DNA from 3 places in the Blautia sp. NSJ-175 genome. Region 3 is predicted to be linked to each of the others. Evidence: riboswitches for the same ligand, from Rfam matches in the RefSeq annotation. Region 3 holds a riboswitch; each other region holds the start of a gene.

What was found. Region 3 has a riboswitch for thiamine pyrophosphate ahead of MUB35_RS11175 (thiamine-binding protein). Riboswitches for the same ligand answer to the same signal wherever they lie in the genome.
Region 1: another riboswitch for thiamine pyrophosphate. It lies ahead of thiC (phosphomethylpyrimidine synthase ThiC); the one in region 3 lies ahead of MUB35_RS11175 (thiamine-binding protein).
Region 2: another riboswitch for thiamine pyrophosphate. It lies ahead of thiM (hydroxyethylthiazole kinase); the one in region 3 lies ahead of MUB35_RS11175 (thiamine-binding protein).

What each region holds. Positions count from the first base shown of each region.
Region 1 covers NZ_JALIFQ010000002.1:13,392-20,981, forward strand. The annotation lists gene MUB35_RS03745 (MerR family transcriptional regulator) at 1-22, opposite strand, end outside; gene MUB35_RS03750 (PDDEXK nuclease domain-containing protein) at 127-1,170, opposite strand; gene MUB35_RS03755 (threonine aldolase family protein) at 1,475-2,515, shown strand; gene MUB35_RS03760 (AraC family transcriptional regulator) at 2,599-3,486, shown strand; gene MUB35_RS03765 (glycoside hydrolase family 31 protein) at 3,617-5,614, shown strand; TPP riboswitch at 5,686-5,794, shown strand; gene thiC (phosphomethylpyrimidine synthase ThiC) at 5,888-7,195, shown strand; gene thiS (sulfur carrier protein ThiS) at 7,266-7,463, shown strand; gene thiF (sulfur carrier protein ThiS adenylyltransferase ThiF) at 7,465-7,590, shown strand, end outside.
Region 2 covers NZ_JALIFQ010000006.1:297,305-304,894, forward strand. The annotation lists gene pflB (formate C-acetyltransferase) at 1-991, opposite strand, end outside; gene MUB35_RS12210 (arsenate reductase family protein) at 1,266-1,619, shown strand; partial or broken gene MUB35_RS30810 (YbaK/EbsC family protein) at 1,635-2,099, shown strand; gene MUB35_RS12220 (sensor domain-containing diguanylate cyclase) at 2,241-3,482, shown strand; gene MUB35_RS12225 (ATP-binding cassette domain-containing protein) at 3,768-5,297, shown strand; TPP riboswitch at 5,353-5,460, shown strand; gene thiM (hydroxyethylthiazole kinase) at 5,527-6,351, shown strand; gene thiE (thiamine phosphate synthase) at 6,338-6,997, shown strand; gene MUB35_RS12240 (HAD family hydrolase) at 6,994-7,590, shown strand, end outside.
Region 3 covers NZ_JALIFQ010000006.1:70,454-78,043, forward strand. The annotation lists gene MUB35_RS11170 (ABC transporter substrate-binding protein) at 1-1,263, shown strand, start outside; TPP riboswitch at 1,302-1,414, shown strand; gene MUB35_RS11175 (thiamine-binding protein) at 1,537-1,833, shown strand; gene MUB35_RS11180 (ABC transporter permease) at 1,802-2,566, shown strand; gene MUB35_RS11185 (ABC transporter substrate-binding protein) at 2,592-3,605, shown strand; gene MUB35_RS11190 (ABC transporter ATP-binding protein) at 3,629-4,381, shown strand; gene MUB35_RS11195 (hypothetical protein) at 4,438-4,959, opposite strand; gene MUB35_RS11200 (Cof-type HAD-IIB family hydrolase) at 5,077-5,880, opposite strand; gene MUB35_RS11205 (Maf family protein) at 6,131-6,724, shown strand; gene MUB35_RS11210 (HAD family hydrolase) at 6,721-7,404, shown strand; gene MUB35_RS11215 (HAD family hydrolase) at 7,382-7,590, shown strand, end outside.

The sequences.
Region 1 (7,590 bases), on a different contig from region 3:
TTGAAACCTCACCTATTTTGATACAACCTCACCTCTCTTCTCACCCGGATCGCTGCGCCAGCAGATGCACACTGCGGTTCAATTTCACTTTTATATTTCACACTTAACTTTATTTCTTAGTGCTTGTTAATCATCATACTCATCATCATATTCCATTGCCTGACGTTCTCTGGCTTCCTCTAATGCTCTGTTAATCTGCTCTGTTAACAAATGCTTTTCCGGCAAAACAGTCAAATACTGTGAAACACGAATGCCTGCCTTATCTAACTGTAAAAGTTCAATTTGCTCGTTTCCTCCTTCTGTACATAAAATCAGCCCTAAAGGAGTTTCCTCGCCGTCCTGCATTTCATACTTTTCCAACCAGCGCAGATACAATTCCATCTGTCCTTTATACGACGCCTTAAACTTTCCGAGTTTTAGTTCTACCGCTACCAATCTATGTAATGCCCTGTTGAAAAACAACATGTCCAGAAAAAAATCCTCACCGTCTATTACCATATGCTTCTGCCGTTCAACAAATGTAAATCCTGTTCCTAACTCCATTATAAATTTCTCCAGTTCGGTCAACAGCATTTCTTCAAGGTTTTTTTCTTTAAAATTACCTCTTAATCCGGTAAAATCAAGAAAATATGGATTGTGAAAAACAATATCCGGAGACACTTTATCTTTATTCTTTAGTTCCGCAATCTCCTGTCTGATCAATTCTTCTGGCTTTGAACTGATTGCGGTTCTTTCATACAACATGCCACTTATTTTTTTCCGCAATGTTCTGACATTCCATTTTTCATATCTGCATAATTCCGCATAAAAATCTCGTGCAACATCATCTTTTACAGGAATCAATGCAACGAAATGTGACCAGGATAATTGTCGTGACAGTGTAACGACATTCTCCAACGAAGGAAAACTTTTTGCAAACTGCATCATCCTTCGTAATTTTTTCTCATCATAACTGTTACCATAATATGCTGTTAATTGTCGTGACAACGTCACGACTATCTGCTTTCCGTATTGAGCTCTGGCGTTTCCCAATACATCTTCATTAATTCGATTTCCAATATTCCAAAATAATATTGTGATTTCCGCATTAGCAACGGCCGCTACTTTTGTTTTTGACTCCTGTATGAGATGATTTATATCTTGAAATAATTTATTTACGGTCTCTTCCATATACACCTCTCCTCATGAACATCATAATGTGTTATATCAATCCAACAGTTCATCCAAAACTTGCCTCGTTGCGCCCATTATATTGCGAACTGCGTTCCCAATCTTCTGCAGTCGCCAAATGTGAGCAAGCTCCCACTTGGCTCGTTGCGCCCATTATATCAACAAAAACGGACATTTTCAACGAAATGATTTGTTTTTCCTGCAAAGTGTGATAGAATGTAGCTTGAAACAGCAGCATGTCATTCGGAGCCTGAAAAACGGACTTCGGATGCGGATAGAAATACAGGAAAAGGGGATTTTTGCCATGTATAGTTTTCAGAATGATTACAGTGAAGGAGCGCACCCTAACATACTCAGGGCGCTGGAAACCATCAATTATCACCAGAACAATTCATACGGACTGGACGAGCACAGTGACAACGCAAGGGAATTGATTCAGGAAGCACTTGAGGATTACAGCGTGGACATTCATTTTATCGCCGGAGGTACTCTCACCAACCTGACTTTTATCTCCCATATTCTGCGTCCATATGAAGCTGTTTTAAGTGCCGATACCGGTCACATCAACACTCACGAGACCGGGGCTATTGAATCCACGGGGCATAAGGTATTTTCCATTCCCGCGGATGACGGAAAACTGACACCGGACCTGATTCGTCCTGTCTTAAAATTACATGAAAATGAACACTGGGTGGAACCACGCCTGGTTTATATATCCAATCCCACAGAGGTGGGAACTGTTTACACCAAAGAAGAGCTGGAAACTCTGTATGCCTTCTGCAAACGCCACGACCTGTATCTGTACATGGACGGCGCGCGCCTGGCTATGGCCCTGGCTGTGGAGGAGACACACCTGACCTTCCCGGACCTGCCGGATTTATGTGACGCCTTCTACATCGGCGGAACGAAAGTGGGCGCCATGTTCGGCGAGGCTCTTGTTATTGTAAAAGAAGAATTTAAAGACCATTTCCGCTTCAATATGAAACAGCACGGAGCAATCCTTGCAAAGGGCTGGATGATGGGCGTTCAGTTCGAGGAACTTTTTAAAGAAGGGCTGTATCTGGAGCTTGGACGCAAAGGTGTTGCCATGGCACAGATTCTTAAGGATGTGTTTGAAAAAGCAGGCATCCCGCTTCTGGCACCGGCACCTACCAACCAGGTATTCCCTATTTTCCCGGATGCTCTGGCGGAAGCGGTAAACGAAAGATTTCTGACCACCTTCCAGTGCAAACCCGATCCGGAACACACCTGCCTCAGATTCTGTACTTCCTGGGCAACCAGTGAGGATGCAGTCAGGGATTTCGCCTCAGAGTTTGAGGATCTGGCAGCCAAATTCAACAGATAACACCTGAACTTAAACTTAATGTAAAGGCATTCCGGAAGCTTCTTAATCCTGAATGCCTTTTTTTATTATAGGAGACTCCTTATATGAATATCGATCCAGCCGTCAATGATAATTTAAAAGAACAAGCAGCCCACGGAAGTCATGAATTTCCCCTTCAGGTATATCAGGACATGGAATACTGCGAAAACGGGCTGATCCTTTACAACCACTGGCATGAGGAGGCAGAGATCCTCTTTGTGACAGAAGGCATGATGGAGCTGGTGGTAGACGGCATTTCCATCATTGCCGGAAAAGACACCATTGTACTGATTCCCCCAAACCAGCTTCATGGTGCCTATCAATACAGGGATCAAACCTGCCGTTTTACCTCCATTGTGTTCCACCCTGACTTTATTTCCAGTAAAAATCAGGATGCCATCCAGGCCGGACAGTTAAATCCGTTCTTTGAGAACAGCTTTGTGTCCTCCTATGTTATATACGGCACGGATTTGAAATGTGAGGCTGTTCAGCATCTCCTCGGGGAACTCACAGCAGCCTATCACGCCTCCCATCCCTATCGGGAACTGCTGATCAAGGGATACCTTTACCAGATTTTATTTCATCTTCTGATAAAAGAAGAAAAGCACAATATAAAATCCACATCCGACTATATAAATGAGGAGCGGAAAAAGAAGATTCTAAGATACATTGATGAAAATTACCAGAACCCCTTAAACCTTGATTCCCTTGCCAAATCCGTCTCCCTGAGCAGGGAACAGTTCTGCCGCTTTTTCAAAAAATCTTTCCGCTCCACCCCTGTCTCTTACCTGAACCGCTACCGCATTAACCGTTCCATGTCGCTGTTAAGGGAGACCGGTCTTCCCGTCATAGATATTGCTCTTGCTGTAGGATTTGACAGCAGCAACTACTTTGCCGTATCTTTCCGAAAGGCAACGGGAATGACGCCCAGTCAGTTTAGAAATATGACATGATTTTAATATACCCTGACATCATAATAGATGTTTTTTCCCCGGGATAATCTTATAATACTGGAAAATGAACGTCAGCCGTGATTGTCCGGCCAGAGCGCTACACAACTTATTTATCTACAGGAGGAAAATTATGTCATTCTTTACCCAAAGCGAAAATTATATTGAATACCACAATGCCGGCGAAACCCTCCGCATTATGGCATGGGGCGCAAACAGCCTGAGAGTTGTTTCCGTACCCTCCGGTCCCCTGGACCTTTCAAGCAGTGCCCTGAAAGAACAGGAACCGTCACACACACAGATTCAGGCAGACGAGGAAACTGCCACGATCACAAACGGCAAAATCTCCGCTCTCATTGACACAAGAGGCTGGAACAGCGCGGCGGTTGTCACCTTCTTTAACGACAAAAAGGAAATACTTCTCAAAGAGATGGACGGCGGCGGCGCCCTGATCCGCAGGGCCCGTAAATTTTCCCCTTATATCGGCGGCGATTACCGTCTGAAGGTCAGCTTTGAGGCCAACAAGGACGAAAAAATATACGGCATGGGCCAGTATCAGCAGGACATCCTGGATCTGAAAGGCTGCAATATTGAACTGGCCCACAGAAACTCCCAGGCATCCATCCCCTTCTATGTATCCAGCAAAGGCTACGGCTTCTTCTGGCACAATCCCGCCATCGGCAGCGTCTCCTTCGGCAAAAATGTAACAGAGTGGCGGGCTGACAGCACCAAAAAAATGGACTACTGGATCACAGCAGGCGACACTCCCGCTCAGATCGAATCTCAGTACAGCCAGGTGACGGGGCGCGCTCCCATGATGCCGGAATGCGGACTGGGCTTCTGGCAGTGCAAACTGCGCTACCATAACCAGGAACAGGTATTGTCTGTTGCCAGAGAATATCACCGCCGGGGCATTCCTGTGGATGTGTTTGTGGTTGACTATTATCACTGGCCGCGGTGCGGAGACTACCGTTTTGATGAGCATTTCTTCCCGGACCCCAAGGCCATGGCGGAAGAACTGCGCTCTTACGGAATGGAACTTATGGTATCCGTGTGGCCCCAGATCGACTGGCGCAGTGAGAACTTCAAGGAGATGCGCCAGAAGGGTCTTCTCGTCCAGACAGAACACGGCCTGAACGTCCAGATGGATTTCCAGGGCAACAATGTATTCTATGATGCCACCAACCCTGAGGCCAGAGAATATGTCTGGGAGAAATGCAGAAAGAATTACAGGGAAAACGGAGTCAAACTCTTCTGGCTGGATGAAGCGGAACCGGAATATACCACCTATGATTACGAAAACTACCGTTACTATGCCGGAAGCGTCATGCAGCAGGGAAACATTTACCCCAGAGAATACGCCCGCGGCTTCTATGAAGGCCAGAAAGCAGCCGGCCAGGAGGACGTTCTGAACCTGGTGCGCTGTGCCTGGGCAGGAAGCCAGCAGTACGGTGCCCTGATCTGGTCCGGTGATATCCACTCCACCTATCAGGATTTCCGCAACCAGATCGTGGCCGGCCTGCAGATGGGGCTCTCCGGAATCCCCTGGTGGACCACAGATATCGGCGGCTTCCACGGCGGCAACATTTATGACAAAGACTTCCAGGAACTGCTGATCCGCTGGTTCCAGTTCGGCGCCTTCTGCCCTGTTATGCGCCTTCACGGCAACCGCCTCCCGCGCACACCGCTCTACAAAGCAGACGGAGAGGAGACTGAGGGAACCGGCGCAGACAATGAGATCTGGAGTTATGGGGAAGAAAATTACCAGATCATGAAGAAATTCATTGAGATCCGTGAAATGATGCGGGATTATACCAGAAGCCTTATGGCTGAGGCACACGAGACAGGCGCTCCGGTTATGCGTACCATGTTCTATGAATTCCCGGAGGATTTAAACACCTGGGAACTGGATACCCAGTACATGTACGGCCCGGACATTCTGGCAGCTCCTATTGTGGAACCCCACGCCTTCAGGCGGAAGGTCTATCTGCCTGAGGGCAGCACCTGGACCAATGCCCATACGGGTGAAATTCTGGAAGGCGGACAGTGGATCGAAGCGGAAGCTTCCATGGATACCCTTCCTGTATTTCTGCGGGATGGCAGACAGGAATATCTGATCAAAAATATATAATATAAAATTCAGTGTTGACAATTTTCTCCAGCCGCTATATGATTATGGCAGGAAAAATACCTGAAAACAATTGAATACGCAAGGGGAGCTGACGCGTCGGCTGAGAGGAAATACGAACGGATTTCGACCCTGAGAACCTGATACGGATAATGCCGGCGTAGGAAGCGAACCAGAAGTTTATGTAATATTTGGTGCACCCCATCAGGGGTGCATTTTTTTCACCTCTTCTATCTCCTTCCGGGCATTTCCGTGTCACACAGAAAGGAGATTTACATGCAGTACACAACACAGATGGACGCTGCCAGAAAAGGCATTATCACAAAAGAGATGGAATCGGCAGCCAAAAAAGAACAGATGGATGTCAGAGAACTCATGACTCTTATGGCCAAAGGCCAGGTCATCATTCCCTGCAACAAAAAACACACCTCTCTGGAGCCAAACGCCATTGGTTCCATGCTCAGAACGAAGATCAATGTAAATCTGGGCATTTCCAGGGACTGCAAAGACATGGACATGGAAATTGAAAAAGTCAACAACGCGGTAAAAATGGGTGCTGAATCTATTATGGATCTGAGCTCCTACGGGGATACCCGCACCTTCCGCAGACGCTTGACAAAAGAATGTCCTGCCATCATCGGAACCGTCCCCATCTATGACGCTGTAGTCTACTATCACAAACCCCTGAAAGAGATCACTTCCCGCCAGTGGCTTGACATTGTCCGCATGCACGCCGAGGACGGGGTGGACTTCATGACCATCCACTGCGGCATCAACAAAGAGACTGCCGGAAAATTCAAACGAAACAAACGTCTGACCAATATCGTTTCCCGCGGGGGCTCCATCATCTTTGCCTGGATGGAAATGACAGGCCAGGAAAACCCCTTCTACGAACATTATGATGAGATTCTGGATATCTGCCGGGAATACGACATTACCATGAGCCTTGGAGACGCCTGCCGCCCCGGATGCATTCAGGATGCCTCTGATATTTCCCAGATCGAGGAGCTGATCACTCTGGGTGAGCTGACAAAACGCGCCTGGGAAAAGGATGTACAGGTTATGGTGGAAGGCCCCGGACACATGCCCCTTGACCAGATTGAGGCCAATATGAAGATTCAGCAGACACTCTGTCAGGGTGCCCCCTTCTATGTGCTGGGTCCCCTGGTGACAGACATTGCCCCCGGATACGACCACATTACCGCTGCCATCGGCGGTGCCATTGCAGCCACCTACGGCGCTTCCTTCCTGTGCTATGTGACCCCGGCGGAACACCTGCGTCTGCCCAATCTGGAGGACGTAAAGGAAGGTATTATAGCTTCCCGCATCGCAGCACATGCCGCAGATATTGCTAAAGGTGTAAAAGGCGCTGCCGACTGGGACAATAAAATGAGTACAGCCCGCAAGAAACTGGACTGGGAAGAAATGTTCCGTCTCTGTCTGGACCCGGAAAAAGCCGGGCGCTACCGGGCAGAGGCAAAGCCTGAAAAGGAGGACACCTGCAGCATGTGCGGTAATTTCTGCGCAGTCAGGAACATGAACCGTATCCTGGAAGGTGAGATTGTCAGCATCTATGACGAATGATAAAAGCAGCACTGCAAATACGAAGACCTGTTAAGCAGTCACACAGCACATACATAAAGAGGTATATCAAATGATAACAATCAACGGAAATGCCATTCAGCTTACTGCCCCCTGTACAGTGGAAACCCTCCTAGTGGAACGGGGTTATTCCCTGCAGCGCATCGCTGTGGAGAGAAACGGTGATATTCTTTCCAAAAACCGTTACGCTGACACCATCGTTCAGGATGGAGATACCTATGAGATTGTCAGCTTTGTAGGAGGCGGCTGATTTGGAAGAAAGACATACGATCCTGTCCAAAGACGAAATCGAGGAAGTTCTTATAGAACGCCATACCCTCCCCATACACCGGAAACTCCGGAATGCCGGTGCCGCCATTGCCGGCCTCGGCGGTCTG
Region 2 (7,590 bases), 230 kb from region 3:
CCATGCCGCCGATGGATTCTGTCACCCAGGTAGGGTCTCCCGCGAAGATCTGGTTATAGTCAGGGGTGCGGGCAAAGCAGACAAGGCGGAGCTTCATGATAAACTGGTCAATGATCTCCTGAATCTGGGATTCCGTGAAGGTCCCTTCTCTTAAATCCCTCTCTGCGTAGATATCCAGGAACGTGGAAGTGCGGCCAAGGCTCATGGCTGCCCCGTTCTGTTCCTTCACGGCTGCCAGGTAGGCAAAGTAAAGTGCCTGTGTGGCCTCCAGAATATTCTCAGCGGGTTTGGAAATGTCGCAGCCGTAAATGCGGGCCAGTTCCTTTAACATTTTCAGCGCGCGGATCTGTTCGGAGAGTTCTTCGCGCTCACGGATAACATCGGAATACATAATGCTGCGTGTGGTGGCTTTTTCTTCCTCTTTCTCTTCGATCAGGCGGTCCACACCGTAGAGGGCAGCCCTTCTGTAGTCGCCGATGATACGCCCTCTGCCGTAGGCATCCGGTAGTCCGGTGATAATATGATTGGAACGGCAGGCACGCATTTCAGGGGTGTAGGCATCAAACACACCGGCATTGTGCGTCTTTCTGTGAGTGGTGAAATACTCCACAACCTCAGGGTCCACACGGTAGCCATTGTCCTCGCAGGCTTTGACTGCCATACGGATACCGCCGTATGGCTGCATGGAGCGTTTCAGTGGCTTGTCTGTCTGCAGGCCCACGATCTTTTCCTTGTCTTTATCCAGGTATCCGGGGCCATGGGAAGTGATGGTGGAGACGGTTTTGGTGTCCATATCCAGAACCCCGCCCTTTTCCCGCTCCTCTTTCATAAGGGCAAGAACCTGCTGCCACAGGTCTTTGGTGTCCTCTGTGGCCTCTTTAAGGAACTTTCCGTCTCCCTTATATGGTGTATAATTCTGCTGGATAAAGTCCCGCACATTGATCTCTTTTTCCCAGGCACCGCCTGTAAAGCTTTTCCATTCTGTTCTCATAAAGTATTTACCTCCTGCTGTAATCATGAATCAAAGCTGACAAAAATATGTGCAGCAGCCTCGAAGAAAAAGGTTACCAGATATTCCCAAATTGTATATTGTATACAAAATGTAACCTATGCTATATAAATAGCACAGCCAATAGCCTGTTGTCAATCTGGATTAAAAAAGTACTGAATAAAATACAAAGAGAGAAGGCAAAGAAGGTTTTTTGTAGTTGAAAGCGTGAAAGTATAATGATAAACTAGAACCATAAAAAGGAGGCATTACACATATGTTATTTATAGAGTATCCAAAATGCAGCACCTGCCAGAAGGCAAAGAAATGGCTTATAGAGAAGGGGATAGAGTTTGAGGACCGCCATATTATAGAAGAGAATCCCACCAGGGAGGAGCTGGAGACCTGGTATCACGCAAGCGGTCTGCCCCTGAAACGTTTTTTTAATACCAGCGGTATGAAATACAAGGAGCTGAAACTGAAAGATAAGCTGCCGGAAATGAGCGAGGAGCAGCAGCTTGACCTGCTTGCCACGGATGGTATGCTGGTGAAGCGTCCGGTGCTGGTGGGAGAATCTTTTGTTGTCACGGGGTTTAAGGAAAAAGAGTGGATGGAAAAGCTCGGTCTGTAAAAAAGAGGTGCGGAAATGGCAATTGAAAAAGTAAAGGAGTATTTCAGAGGTTTTGGCATGGAGGAGCGGATCATGGAATTTTCCCAGTCCTCAGCTACCGTGGAGCTGGCGGCAAAGGCTGCCGGATGCGAACCGGAACGCATTGCCAAAACCCTGTCCTTTTTGGTTGACGGCAGGACGGTCCTTGTGGTGATGGCAGGGGACGCCAGGGTGGACAACAAAAAGTTCAAGGATTATTTTCATACAAAGGCCAAAATGCTTTCTCCCGATGAGGTGGAAACAAGGACAGGACATGCAGTGGGCGGAGTATGCCCCTTCGGGATTCCGGCTGATGTACAGGTGTTTTTAGATATTTCCCTGAAGAGATTTAAGACAGTATTTCCGGCCTGCGGAAGTGCCAGCAGCGCCATAGAGCTGACGCCGGGCGAGTTGGAAAAATACGCCGGCAGCCGGGAATGGATCGATGTATGCCGGGGATGGCAGCCGGAAAAGCCGTTTGTGCCGGAAAAGCCGTTTGTGCCGGAAAAGCCGTCTGAGTCAGAAACGCCGTCAGTGCCGGAAATGCCATCTGTGCCTGATACGCCGTCAGTGCCGGAACCGTCAAAAAAGTATCTGTCCCGTATGCCGGGGGGCTTTTTTATCTATGAGGCTGATGGCGACGAGAAGATCACCTATGTCAATGAGAACGTATTAAAACTTTTCCGGTGCAGGGATATGGAGGCTTTCCAGGCGCTTACAGGCGGTTCCTTCCGGGGAATGGTGCATCCCGGGGATCTGGAACGGGTGGAGAGCGAGATCATGGCGCAGATCGCGTCAGACACATACGATTATGTGGAATACAGAATCTGCTGCCAGGACGGAACGGTTTTGTGGGTGGAGGACTACGGACGCCTGGTGGAGGAGGAGAACGGAAAGTATTACTTTTACGTCTTTCTCGTGGATGCTACAGAAAAAATCAGGCTGCGGAAGCTGGTGAACCGCAGGGATCATCTGCAGAGGGTACTCACCACGCTGGCAAATGATGTGGATTTTGACATACACTGCAAAGACTGTACCATTGATGTCTATGGCTGCTTTGAGCAGCGCTTCGGAAGACCGCCCAGGAAGAAGGATTTCATTCCTTTTATGTGTGAAAACTGTGAGAAAAAGGGAGAGGTGAAGCTCTTTGTGCACAGTTATCCCATGGAGGAACAGAGCTTTGACAAGGAAGAGCAGGATGTGGTCATGGTGGACGGGGAAGGCAATAACCTGTGGACCAGATGCCAGATCGCACATTTTAAGGGGAAGGACGGCGGCTTTGACAGAAAAATCGGCAGAATGCTGGACACCCATGAGCAGACCATGCGGGAGATTTACTATCGACAGGGAGCGGAAAAGGACTGTCTGACCGGTATTTACAACCGCAGGTCAGGGGAGCGGCTTATCAAACGGCGGCTGAAAAGTATGGAACAGACCACCTCCTGTATGATGATCATGCTGGATGTGGACGGATTTAAAATGCTTAATGACACCTACGGGCATCCCTTTGGCGACAACATTCTTCTGCAGGTAGCCTGTGCCCTGCAGTCCACTTTCCGGAAAAATGATATCTGTGCCCGTATCGGCGGAGATGAATTTATGGTATTTTTGGAGGATGTCAGGGATAAGGGCGTCTGTCTGAAACGGCTGCAGCAGCTTGTCACATACACGCTGCAGGACGAGAGCGTGGAGCAGTACAATGTGACTCTGTCCGCAGGTGTATCTTACCAGACCGGCAGTAAGCTTTCCTATGAGGAGATGTACCGGCGTGCCGATGAGGCCTTGTATGAGGCAAAGCGGGCAGGAAAACGCTCCTTCAGGGTATACAGTGAAAATGACGCTTGACAGGGCGTACTGCATAATATAGAATGAAATCTGCAGAGTATTCTGCTTAAAGAATGAAAAAGAAAAGAGGGATAGGATGATTCAGTAGTTTATGATTCGGAGCATGGAAGACAGAGCATTACCTGCACAGCAGGTCTGTTTTCGTTGCCGGAGAGTAGACTGACTGGAGAATGGTATCCCTATGATGATATCTTCAGCGAACCCGATATGGGTGCGCGTATTTAAGAGTCTGTTTTTCCGGTGGAGAAGCAGGCTCTTTTTATATCAGGAAAGAAGGTATGCATAATGCTGCAGATTAAGAATCTGACTGTTACACATAAAAAAGATATGAGAACCCTGGTGGAGGATTTTTCTTTTGTACTGAACAAGGGGGACAGGGCAGTCATGATCGGTGAGGAGGGAAACGGAAAATCCACCCTTTTAAAGCTTATCTATGACCCGGCTCTGGTGGACTCCTACGCAGAGTATACAGGGGAGATTGTCAAAAACCACATAAAGGCAGGGTATCTGCCCCAGGAGCTGGAAGAGCGGAATCGGGAGAAAAGCATCTGGGAGTTTTTCACGGAAGAATCAGACTTTTATAATATGTCCCCCAAAGAGCTGTCAAAGATAAGCAGGGAGCTTGGAATACCGGCGGATATTTACTATTCCCAGCAGAAGATGGGAGAGCTCTCCGGCGGAGAGAAAATCAAGCTGCAGATGGCGGGAATCCTCATGGGAAATCCCCATATCCTTCTGCTGGATGAGCCGTCCAATGACATTGATATCAGGACTTTGGAGTGGATGGAACAGTTTATGAACAGCAGTCATATTCCCATCCTCTATATCTCCCATGATGAGACATTGATCGAGCGCACAGCCAATGTCATCATTCATCTGGAGCAGATCAACAGAAAGACAAAGCCCAGGTACACGGTGGCAAAGATGGACTACAAAACGTATATGGAAAACAGGGCAAGAGGGCTCGCCAATCAGGAACGCATCGCAAGAAAAGAGCGGGAGGAAGCTGAAAAACAGGAGGAACGGTTCCGCAGGATCCAGCAGAAAGTGGAGAGTGATCAGAGAAATATCAGCCGGCAGAATCCTCACGGAGGCAAGCTTTTGAAAAAGAAAATGCATGCGGTAAAAGCCATGGAACGCCGGTATCAGAGGGAGGCGGAGGACAGGACGGAGATACCCGAGACAGAGGATGCCATTTTTATCCGTTTTCAAAAGGGCACCTCCATTCCAAACGGTAAGACAGTGCTGGAGTATTCTCTCGACAGACTCGCGGTTGGAGACAGGCTGCTCTCAACACAGATTCATCTGACTGTAAAAGGACCGGAAAAAATCTGCATTACCGGGGCAAACGGTACGGGAAAGACAACACTTCTTAAAAAAATTGCTGCAACCATGGAGGGGCGTACCGATATCCGGGCCGCTTATATGCCGCAGAACTATGAGGAAAAAATGGACGGCAGCAGGACTCCGCCGGAATTTCTTGAGAAGACGGGTGACAAAGAAGAAATCAGCAGGATACGCACCTATCTGGGCAGTATGAAATACACGGCGGATGAGATGGACCACTGCATCTCCCAGCTTTCCGGCGGACAAAAGGCAAAGCTGTTCTTTCTGAAAATGAGCCTGGACGGCAGCAATGTGCTCCTTCTGGATGAGCCGACCAGAAACTTTTCACCGCTCTCCGGGCCGGTCATCCGAAAACTGCTGGCTGATTTTGAGGGGGCAGTCATCAGTATCTCCCATGACAGGAAATATATGGAGGAGGTGTGCGATACCATCTATGAACTCACAGGCAGAGGGCTGGAGAAGAAATGAGGATAGACAGGGAGTATTTGACAGATACAGGCAGGTGTGGTATTCTTATAGTCAGTTAATTCATCAGGGGAGCCTGTAGCGGCAGGCTGAGAGGAAGTAATCAACTTCGACCCTTTAACCTGATATGGGTAATGCCAGCGTAGGGAGAGAAGGACGATTCCGGGAGACGTGTTGGCGTCTCCCTTTTTGTGTTCGGCGGCCCTGTCAGGATGCAGAGAGGAGAACAGAAATGCTGGGAGAAATACTGGAAAATGTCAGAGAAAGAACGCCTCTGATTCAGAACATCACCAATTATGTAACTGCAAATGACTGCGCCAATATTACGTTGGCCTGCGGCGCTTCCCCGACGATGTCGGACGGGGAGGAGGAAGCAGAGGAGATGGGGCGTCTCTGCGACGGCTTAAATATCAATATGGGAACTCTCCATCCGCGCTCTGTAAAAGCCATGCTTCTGGCCGGAAAAAGTGCTGCGGGTTTTGGCCGCCCCATTGTGCTTGACCCTGTGGGAGCCGGCGCATCCACATACCGCCGGGAGACAGCAGAAGAGCTGCTCAGAGAGATTCCATTTACTGCCATCCGGGGAAATATATCTGAGATCAAGACCATTTCCGGAGGCAGAAACAGCTCCAAAGGTGTGGATGCCGACGCAGCGGATGCTGTGACAGAGGAGAATCTGGAAAAGACCATAGCGCTGGCCAGAGACTTTTCAGGAAGGACAGGAGCTGTGATCGCCATAAGCGGCGCAGTGGATATTGTGACAGATACAAAAAACACATACATAATCAGAAACGGGCATCCCGTCATGGCAAAGATCACTGGCTGCGGATGTATGTTAAGCTCCCTCACCGCAGCCTATCTGGCTGCCAATCCTGACAGAAAGCTGGAGGCCGTGGCTGCTGCTGTCATCACCATGGGCCTGTGCGGGGAGAAGGCATATGAGAAAATGGCAGAGGAGAACAGCGGCAACGCAGGCTGCAGGAATCACCTGATCGATGAAGTATATAAACTGACCGGCCGGGAGCTGGAGAGAGGAGCAAAATATGAATTGCGTTGAGAAGAGAGAGTTGGTGAGGCGTGCCCTGCTTTTGTATGCCATTACGGACCGGTCCTGGGTGGGGGAAATGACACTTTACGAACAGGTTAAGGCGTCCCTGGACGGAGGTATCACGCTTCTGCAGCTCAGGGAAAAGGATATGCCGGATGATGAGTTCCTGCGCGAGGCAAAGGACATGAAGGCGCTGGCGGCCAGCTACCGCGTGCCCTTTATTATCAATGACAATGTGGGTATTGCGCTGGCTGTGGACGCGGACGGGGTACATGTGGGACAAAGCGATATGGAGGCGGGAAGCGCCAGGGAAAAACTGGGCCCTGACAAGATCATAGGCGTCTCTGCAAGAACCGTGGAGCAGGCTTTGCAGGCTGAAAAAATGGGCGCGGATTATCTGGGAGTCGGCGCGGTATTTTCTACCTCTACAAAAGAGGATGCAGATGTGATATCCCGGGAAACACTGCAGGAAATCTGCCGGGCTGTATCCATTCCCGTTGTGGCTATCGGAGGGATCAAGAAAGAGAATCTGATGCAGCTTGCCGGAAGCGGTGCCGCCGGAGTGTCTGTCATATCCGGTATCTACGGACAGCCGGATATCAGAAAAGCCTGTGAGGAGCTGCTGGCTCTGGCGAAGGAGATGACAGAAAAATGAGAGAAATAAAAGGGGCTGTCTTCGATGCGGACGGTACGCTGTTCGACTCTATGGGGCTGTGGGACCGGGCAGGGGAAATCTATCTGAGGCGGAAAGGAATCAGACCCGGGGAGGATACGAAGGAGCAGCTGGAGACCATGACCATGGAGGAATCCGCAGAGTATTTCCGCAGCAGTTACGGGATCCGCCTGGAACGCGATGAGATCATTGACGAATTCAACAGGATGATATATGACTGTTATGAAAAAGTGATTCGGATAAAACCGGGCGTTCTGCAGGTACTGGAGGATTTAAAGAGCCGTAATGTCAGAATGTGCATTGCCACATCTACGGACAGACCTCTGATCGAGGCAGCTCTTAAAAATAATGGGATTGATGGATATTTTACCGGCCTTCTCACCTGTACAGAGGCCGGAGCAGGCAAAAGAAATCCGCGCATTTATGAGCTGGCGATGGGGATTTTAGGTACAAAAAAAGAAGAAACTCTGGTGTTTGAAGATGCATATTTTGCCGCAGAGACAGCAAAAAAATCCGGGTTTACAGTGGCAGTTATACGCGATTTTTATTCGGAAAAGGACAGAGAAAAACTGTTG
Region 3 (7,590 bases):
TGTATGCTTTTATGCAGCGGCTGTTCCGGAGAGAAGGAAGAGCCGGAAGTATACATTGATAAAAATGAGCCGGATGTTGTGATCACCCTCTTTACCCAGGGGGAAAACATATCAGAGATTATAAATAAGTGCTGTTCTGATGTGATCAATCCAAAAACAAAGGGCAATATTATCCTGTACAGTGATTTCGCGGATTTCTATGCAGAGGAAGGGCTTTCTTACCGGGAACTTCTGCTGAAGCGCATGGAAAGCGGACAGGCGGATGACCTGTATATCATACCGGCGGAGGATGTGCTGGAGTTTGACCAGAAAGGTTTTATCTATGATTTATCCGGTCTTGACTGTATCAGCAGCCTTTCTGAGGATGCCCTCCGGCAGAGTACATATAAGGGGAAGGTGTTTTCTGTCCCTCTGTCCTATACCGGTTTTGGCCTGATCTGGAATGTGGATATGCTCCATCAGTATCAGCTGGAGATTCCGGAGACACTGGACGAGTTCTGGAATGTCTGTGATGTATTAAAGCAGAACGGCATCCTTCCCTACGGGGCCAATAAGGATTTTGGACTGAGTGTTCCTGCCATGTGTGCGGGACTGGGGCCGCTGTATCAGAATCCTGAGAGTGAGGCGCTTACTGCCGCTCTTGCAAAGGGGGAAACGCCTGTCAGTACCTATATGCGGGACGGCTTTGCTTTTCTGCAGACCATGATCGACAGGGAATATCTGGATGTGGAACGCTCCTTGGAGACACTGCCGGGCAGTGACGAGGAGGCCGCCTTTTTCGCTGAGGGAAAATGCGCGTTTATCAGTTCTCTCTGCCGCGCGGCAGCGTTTGCCAGGGACTACCCGTTTGCAGCCGAGATGACCGCGCTGCCGGTGCTGAAGGAAGGCCCCGTCTGTGTTGTGGGTGCGGACCAGAGGCTGGCTGTCAATCCCAATACAGAGCATCTTGGCGAGGCACTTGCAATCCTGGAAAACCTGTGTACCACAGATACGCTCAATGCATTTGCAGGGGAGCTGGGGAAGGTATCCTCAGCACGCGGAAATGAGGCCACCACGCTGCCCCAGGCTGAGAAGTTTGTATCCTGTCTGGCATCCGGAGGCCAGATTCCCAATCAGGATTTCACGCTCCCGTTTAATACCTGGAATACCATCAAGGAACTCTGCGTAGAGCTCTGTGAGGGGGCGGACGTAGAGATCGTGTGCAGGGAGTATGATGAGAGACAGAAAGAGGAAATTGCGCTGTACGGCGATAAAGATATATGAGATTGACTTGACAATCAATTTACAATGAAGTAAACTTGAGAAGACAACAGGGGAGCTGGAGAGAAGTCCGGCTGAGAGTAAAACCGTAATCGTTTTTCACCCTTAACCTGATCCGGGTAATGCCGGCGTAGGGAGCATAAGAGAGGCACCATAGACCGGTGCGCATTTGTTCTGAAAAACAGCTCCTGTTCGGGTAAAACCTGTCGGGGGCTTTTTCTTTTGCACAGATTCCCCGGCAGAAAACGATGATAAATTTCTAAGGAGGAAAAGAAAATGAACGCAAGCGTAGCAATCCAGACACTGCCGGAGGCAGCAAATGACGAGGAACTGATCCGTATAGTCGATGAGGTCATTGACTATATTAAGAGTACGGGGCTGAACTATTATGTAGGGCCTTTTGAGACAGCCATTGAGGGTGACTATGATGAACTTATGGATATTGTAAAAGAATGCCAGCACATCGCTGTCCGTGCAGGCGCACCTTCTGTTGCGGCCTATATCAAAGTGTCCTATAAGCCAGAAGGAGATGTGCTGACCATTGAGAAAAAAGTTACAAAGCACCACCAGTAAGCTGTGGGCATCTGCAGCCCTGGCCGCCATTCTGGTCATCTGGCAGGCTGTCTCCATGGCAGGCCTGGTCCCGGGATATATGCTGCCCTCGCCGGTACAGGTGGTGAGGGCGTTTATCAGTGAATTTCCCCTGCTCATGGAGAATTCCAGGGTGACGCTTTTGGAGGCGGCTGCAGGGCTTTTCTGCGGTGTGGTTTTCGGGTTTGTCATGGCAGTTCTTATGGACCGCTTTGACAAGCTTTACAAGGCGTTTTATCCGCTGATCGTTATTACACAGACCGTGCCTACCGTAGCCATCGCGCCTCTTTTGGTGCTGTGGTTCGGATATGAGATGCTGCCAAAGGTCATTCTGATCGTGATCGTGACCTTTTTCCCTATCACCATTGGGCTTTTGGAAGGATTCCGCTCCGCAGACAAGGATATGATGAACCTTTTACGAAGCATGGGGGCCGGCAGGCTTCAGATCTTCCGATATATCAAGATGCCGGGGGCCATGGGCCGGTTTTATGCAAGCCTGCGCATATCTGCCTCCTACTCCGTGGTGGGAGCGGTTATCTCTGAGTGGCTGGGCGGTTTTTCCGGCCTCGGTGTGTATATGACACGTGTGAAAAAGGCGTTTGCCTTTGACAAAATGTTTGCAGTTATTTTTCTCATATCCATTATCAGCCTTCTTCTCATGAAGCTGGTGGATATTCTGCAGAAAAAAAGCATGCCCTGGGAACGGGCAAAATAAGACAGAACAGAGAGGACAATGGAGGATGAAAAAGAAGATTCTGGCGGCTGTCCTGACAGCCTGTATGCTCACATCTGTGGCGGCGTGCGGCAGCAGCGAAGACAGCGGGAAGAAGGACAGCGGTTCCGAAGATTTGGAGAAGATCACTTTCGTGCTGGACTGGACCCCCAATACAAACCATACAGGTCTTTACGTGGCGAAAGAGAAGGGATATTTTGAGAAGGAGGGACTGGATGTAGAGATCGTACAGCCACCGGAGGACGGCGCGGACGCTCTTGTGGCATCGGGAAAAGCCCAGTTTGGTGTCTCTTTCCAGGACAGCATGGCACCGGGTGTGGCAGGTGACAACGCACTGCCAAATACAGCGGTAGCAGCCCTGATCCAGCACAATACATCCGGCATTATCTCCAGAAAAGGGGAGGGGATGGAGCGCCCCAAAGGTCTGGAAGGAAAGAAATACGCCACCTGGGATGCCCCCATTGAGAAAGCCATGATGCAGAATGTGGTGGAAAAAGACGGCGGGGATTTCTCTAAAGTGGAACTGATCCCAAGTACGGTCACAGACGAGGTCTCCGCGCTGAAATCAAAATCCGTGGATGCCATCTGGATTTTCTATGCGTGGGCAGGAGTTGCCACAGAGGTAGCAGATCTGGAGACGGATTACTTTGCCTTTAAGGATATCAATCCTGTATTTGATTACTATACACCGGTTGTGATAGCAAACAATGATTTTCTGGAAGAGAAGCCAGATACGGCAAAGGCTTTTCTCCGGGCTTTGAAGCAGGGTTATGAGGATGCCATTGCAGACCCGGACGAAGCAGCATCTATTCTTCTGGAAGCTTCCCCGGAGCTGGATGAGGAACTGGTAAAAGCCAGTCAGGAGTATTTAAAGGACCAGTATAAAGCGGATGTAAAGCAGTGGGGATATATTGACCCTGCCAGATGGAATGCCTTTTACGGCTGGCTGAATGAAAACGGTTTGTCAGAGGCAGAGCTTCCGGAAAATGCCGGATTTTCCAATGACTATCTGCCGGAATAAAGGCAGTTTTCGGAGGAGGAGATATGGCGGAATTAAAGGTTTCAAATGTGAGCAAATCCTTTGACGGAGTGAAGATCCTGGAGGATATCAGCATAGAACTCCATGACCAGGAGCTGGTCAGCCTTTTAGGTGTCAGCGGCGGCGGCAAGACAACACTTTTCAATGTGATATCCGGTCTGGAAAAGCCGGAGACCGGGCATGTATATCTGGATGGCCGGGAGATCACAGGTTGTCCCGGAAATGTCAGCTATATGCTGCAGAAGGACATGCTTCTCCCGTACCGCACCATAGAGGACAATGTGGCTCTTCCCCTTCTCATAAAAGGGGAGAAGAAAAAGGCTGCTAGGGAAAAAGTACAGCCTTATTTTCAGGAATTCGGACTGGAAGGGACCCAGAAAAAGTATCCGGCCCAGCTCTCAGGGGGGATGCGCCAGAGGGCTGCCCTTTTAAGGACGTACCTGTTTTCACGGAAACTGGCCCTTTTGGATGAGCCCTTTTCAGCTCTTGATACATTGACCAAGAGTGCCATGCACAGGTGGTATCTGCAGGTGATGGAGCAGATCCATCTGTCCACGATCTTTATCACTCATGACATGGATGAGGCTATTTTATTGTCGGACAGGATTTATCTGCTCACAGGAAAACCGGGACGGATCACAGAGGAGATATGCATACAGGAACCGCGCCCAAGGCGCAGTGATTTCAATCTGACAGATGAATTTCTGAGTTATAAAAGGCAGATACTGGAGAAGCTGAATGGCAGCCAGGAGTCATAAAGGATATAAAAAAAGACCCGGGATACGGCTTGTACAGCCGCCCCGGGTTCTGTATATTATTCTGTTTTGTCTGAAGATTCAGCGGTGGTGTTCTCCATGGCTTTTTTTGCGTTTTCCATTCTTGCCTTCAGGTCCTCAGATACCTGTTCCACACTTTTTTCCACGGCTTCCTTCACGTTTTCGGCTGTTTCCGCAGCGCATTCCTTGGCAGTTCCGGCAGCGTCTTCTAAATCTTCCTTAACATCCTTGGCCGCCTCTTTGACATCCTCTTTGATATCATCCAGATCCATGTCGTCATCCTCGAAGATGTCCTCATCATCCAGATCATCCAGAATATCATCTGTGTGTTCTTTTACTTTATTTACCGTTTCCTCAACCGTTTTTTCCACTTTTTCTTTGAGCTTGCTTGCCACATTTTTGGCAGATGCAGCCGTTTCTTTTACATTGTCCTGAAAGTCGGCGAAATCTTCTTCCAGATCAGGATCTTCTTCTTTTTGTTTTTTCAAATAATAAAAAGCTGCACCGGCAGCCGCACCGATTACACTGAACCCCAATAATTTTTTTCCAAAGCTACCCATATTAATCCCTTTCCTTTCAAATGACTATTTTTAGTATTACCATTATAATACTTTTTAACAGAATATTGGAAGACCTAATTCATAAATTTTACATGAAATTTGCTAAAAAGTGTTGTTTTACATGAATTTTTCAATGATTTCCGCCACACCGCCCTGGTTGTTGTCACGCCGGGTAATATAATCCGCGTGTTTTTTTGCCTCCGGGGTGCCGTTTTTCATGCACACGGCAAAGCCTGCGGCATCCAGCATGGACAGGTCGTTTTCCGCGTCCCCTGCGCCTATGGTCTGCTCTATGGGCACATGCAGATACCGGCAGAGCCAGCGGATGGCAGCGCCTTTTGAAACACCCTCCATCACATGTTCCAGATAATATTCACTGGAGAAGAAGATGGAAACCTTTCCTTTGGCCCACGGAAGCATAGCGTCACGGTATGCCTCATGCTTTTTTCTGTCGTCCAGACAGGAGGTCAGCACCTTCACAGGCTCCTCCTTCAGATGCTCCAGAAGGTCCGGGTCCACCCGTACCTCCATCTGGGAAGACCAGTGGTACTGAGCCGCTTCCGGCCGGTCCTCAGGGGTGACCACATAATCCCCCTCATAGGTCTGGCAGTAGAGGTCAAAGCGGGCGGCCTGGTCAAAAATGTATTTTACATAGGACAGAGGCATGGTGTTCTGATAGAGAATCTCCCCGCTGCAGCAGTCGTAAATCATGCCTCCGTTGTAGAGAATGGCATAGCATCCTTCCCGGTTCAGTCCAAGTCTGTCCACAAACTTTTTGGCGGAAAAATAGGAGCGGCCCGTGCAGAGCACCACAGCATTTCCGTTCTGAAGAGTACGCTTTACAGCAATGGAATTTTCTTCCGGAATCTGTTTTTCGTCGTTGAGCAGTGTGCCGTCCAGATCAGTAAAAAGTATTTTCATAGAGCACTCCTTTATTCTTTATTGAGGGGTTACCTGGTGTTTATTATATCCCATATTTTCTGTTTTTCCAAGGGAACATAAGTTCCTGCGCGGGACGGGAAATATCCGGCTGAATATTCCAACGGGATTCTGGTAAAATAATATCAGATTTTGTAAAACACAGATGAAAAATTTGGCAAAAAATTATATTGCATGGAAGAGTGAGAGACGCTATACTTAAAAAAGCATGAATAGGAGGCAGGGAGCATAAATGAGAAAAATAATATTAGCCAGTGCTTCTCCCAGACGCAGGGAACTGCTGGAGCAGATTGGGGCTGTCTTTGAAGTCTGCCCGAGCAATGCGGAGGAAATTATGACGTCCAGTGTTCCCCGGGAAGTAGTACAGGAACTGTCCCGCTGTAAGGGAAGTGAAGTTTTTGAGAGGACATCCGGGGATGTGCTGGTGATCGGAGCAGACACTGTGGTGGCATTTCAGGATTCCATTCTGGGAAAACCGGCGGACGCAGCCATGGCCCGGGATATGCTTTTACGTCTCCAGGGCAATACCCATCAGGTATACACAGGCGTGACCCTTCTGTTACGGCAGCGCGGCACGGTAACGCAGAAGAGCTTTTATGAGAAGACAGAGGTCGTCTTTTATCCCATGACCGGGGAGGAGATTGACGCCTATGTGAGGACCGGGGAGCCTATGGACAAGGCGGGCGCCTATGGGATTCAGGGAAAATCCGCAGTCTTTGTGGAGAAGATAGATGGTGATTACAGCAATGTGGTCGGACTTCCCCTGGCAAGGCTCTATCAGGAATTAAAACAGATGGGAATAGACATAAAGGAGTGGCATTCATGATTCGGGCATGTATATTTGATTTGGACGGAACGATCGCGGACACAGTGGAATCCATCGGTGTTGTGGGAAACAGGCTTCTTCGCCATTATGGGCTTCCCGAACAGCCGATTCAGGAGTATAATTATTATGCAGGGGACGGAGCCGATGAACTGGTAAAACGGATCTTAAAAGCTTCCAAAGGCACTGACAAGGTGGATTATGAGGAGGCGAGAGTGCTTTACAGGAAATGGTTCGAGGAGGACCCCTTTTACCATGTAAAGCCCTTTGAGGGTATTCCGGAACTGCTTCGGGGACTGAAGGAGGAGGGAATACGGATCGCTGTATTTTCCAATAAGCCTCATCACGCAGCAGTGGATGTTGTGAAGAAGATTTTCGGAGAGGGGCTGTTCGATGAAGTGCAGGGCCAGACCGCCCAAGTGCCGAGAAAGCCTTCGCCTGTGGGGGCGCTGGCCATTGCAGACAGGCTTGGCGTCACTCCGGAGGAATGTCTGTATCTGGGGGATACCAACACGGATATGGATACCGGAAAGGCAGCGGGTATGTTTACCGTAGGCGTTACATGGGGATTTCGCCCGAGAAGAGAGCTTGAGGAGCATGAGGCGAAAAAAATAGTGGACAGACCGGACGAGGTACTGGCATTTGCAAAGGAGAGAAACCATGCTGAAACTCATTGCCAGTGATTTGGACGGGACGCTTCTGCAGGGAACAAGGGAAATCTCCCGGGAAGCGGTTGCGATGATCAAAAAATTATCCGAAATGGGCATTTTATTTGCGGCAGCCAGCGGCAGGCAGTACCCCAATCTGCGAAGACTGTTTGAGCCTGTGAAGGATGATATTGCATATATTTGTGAAAATGGCGCACTTGT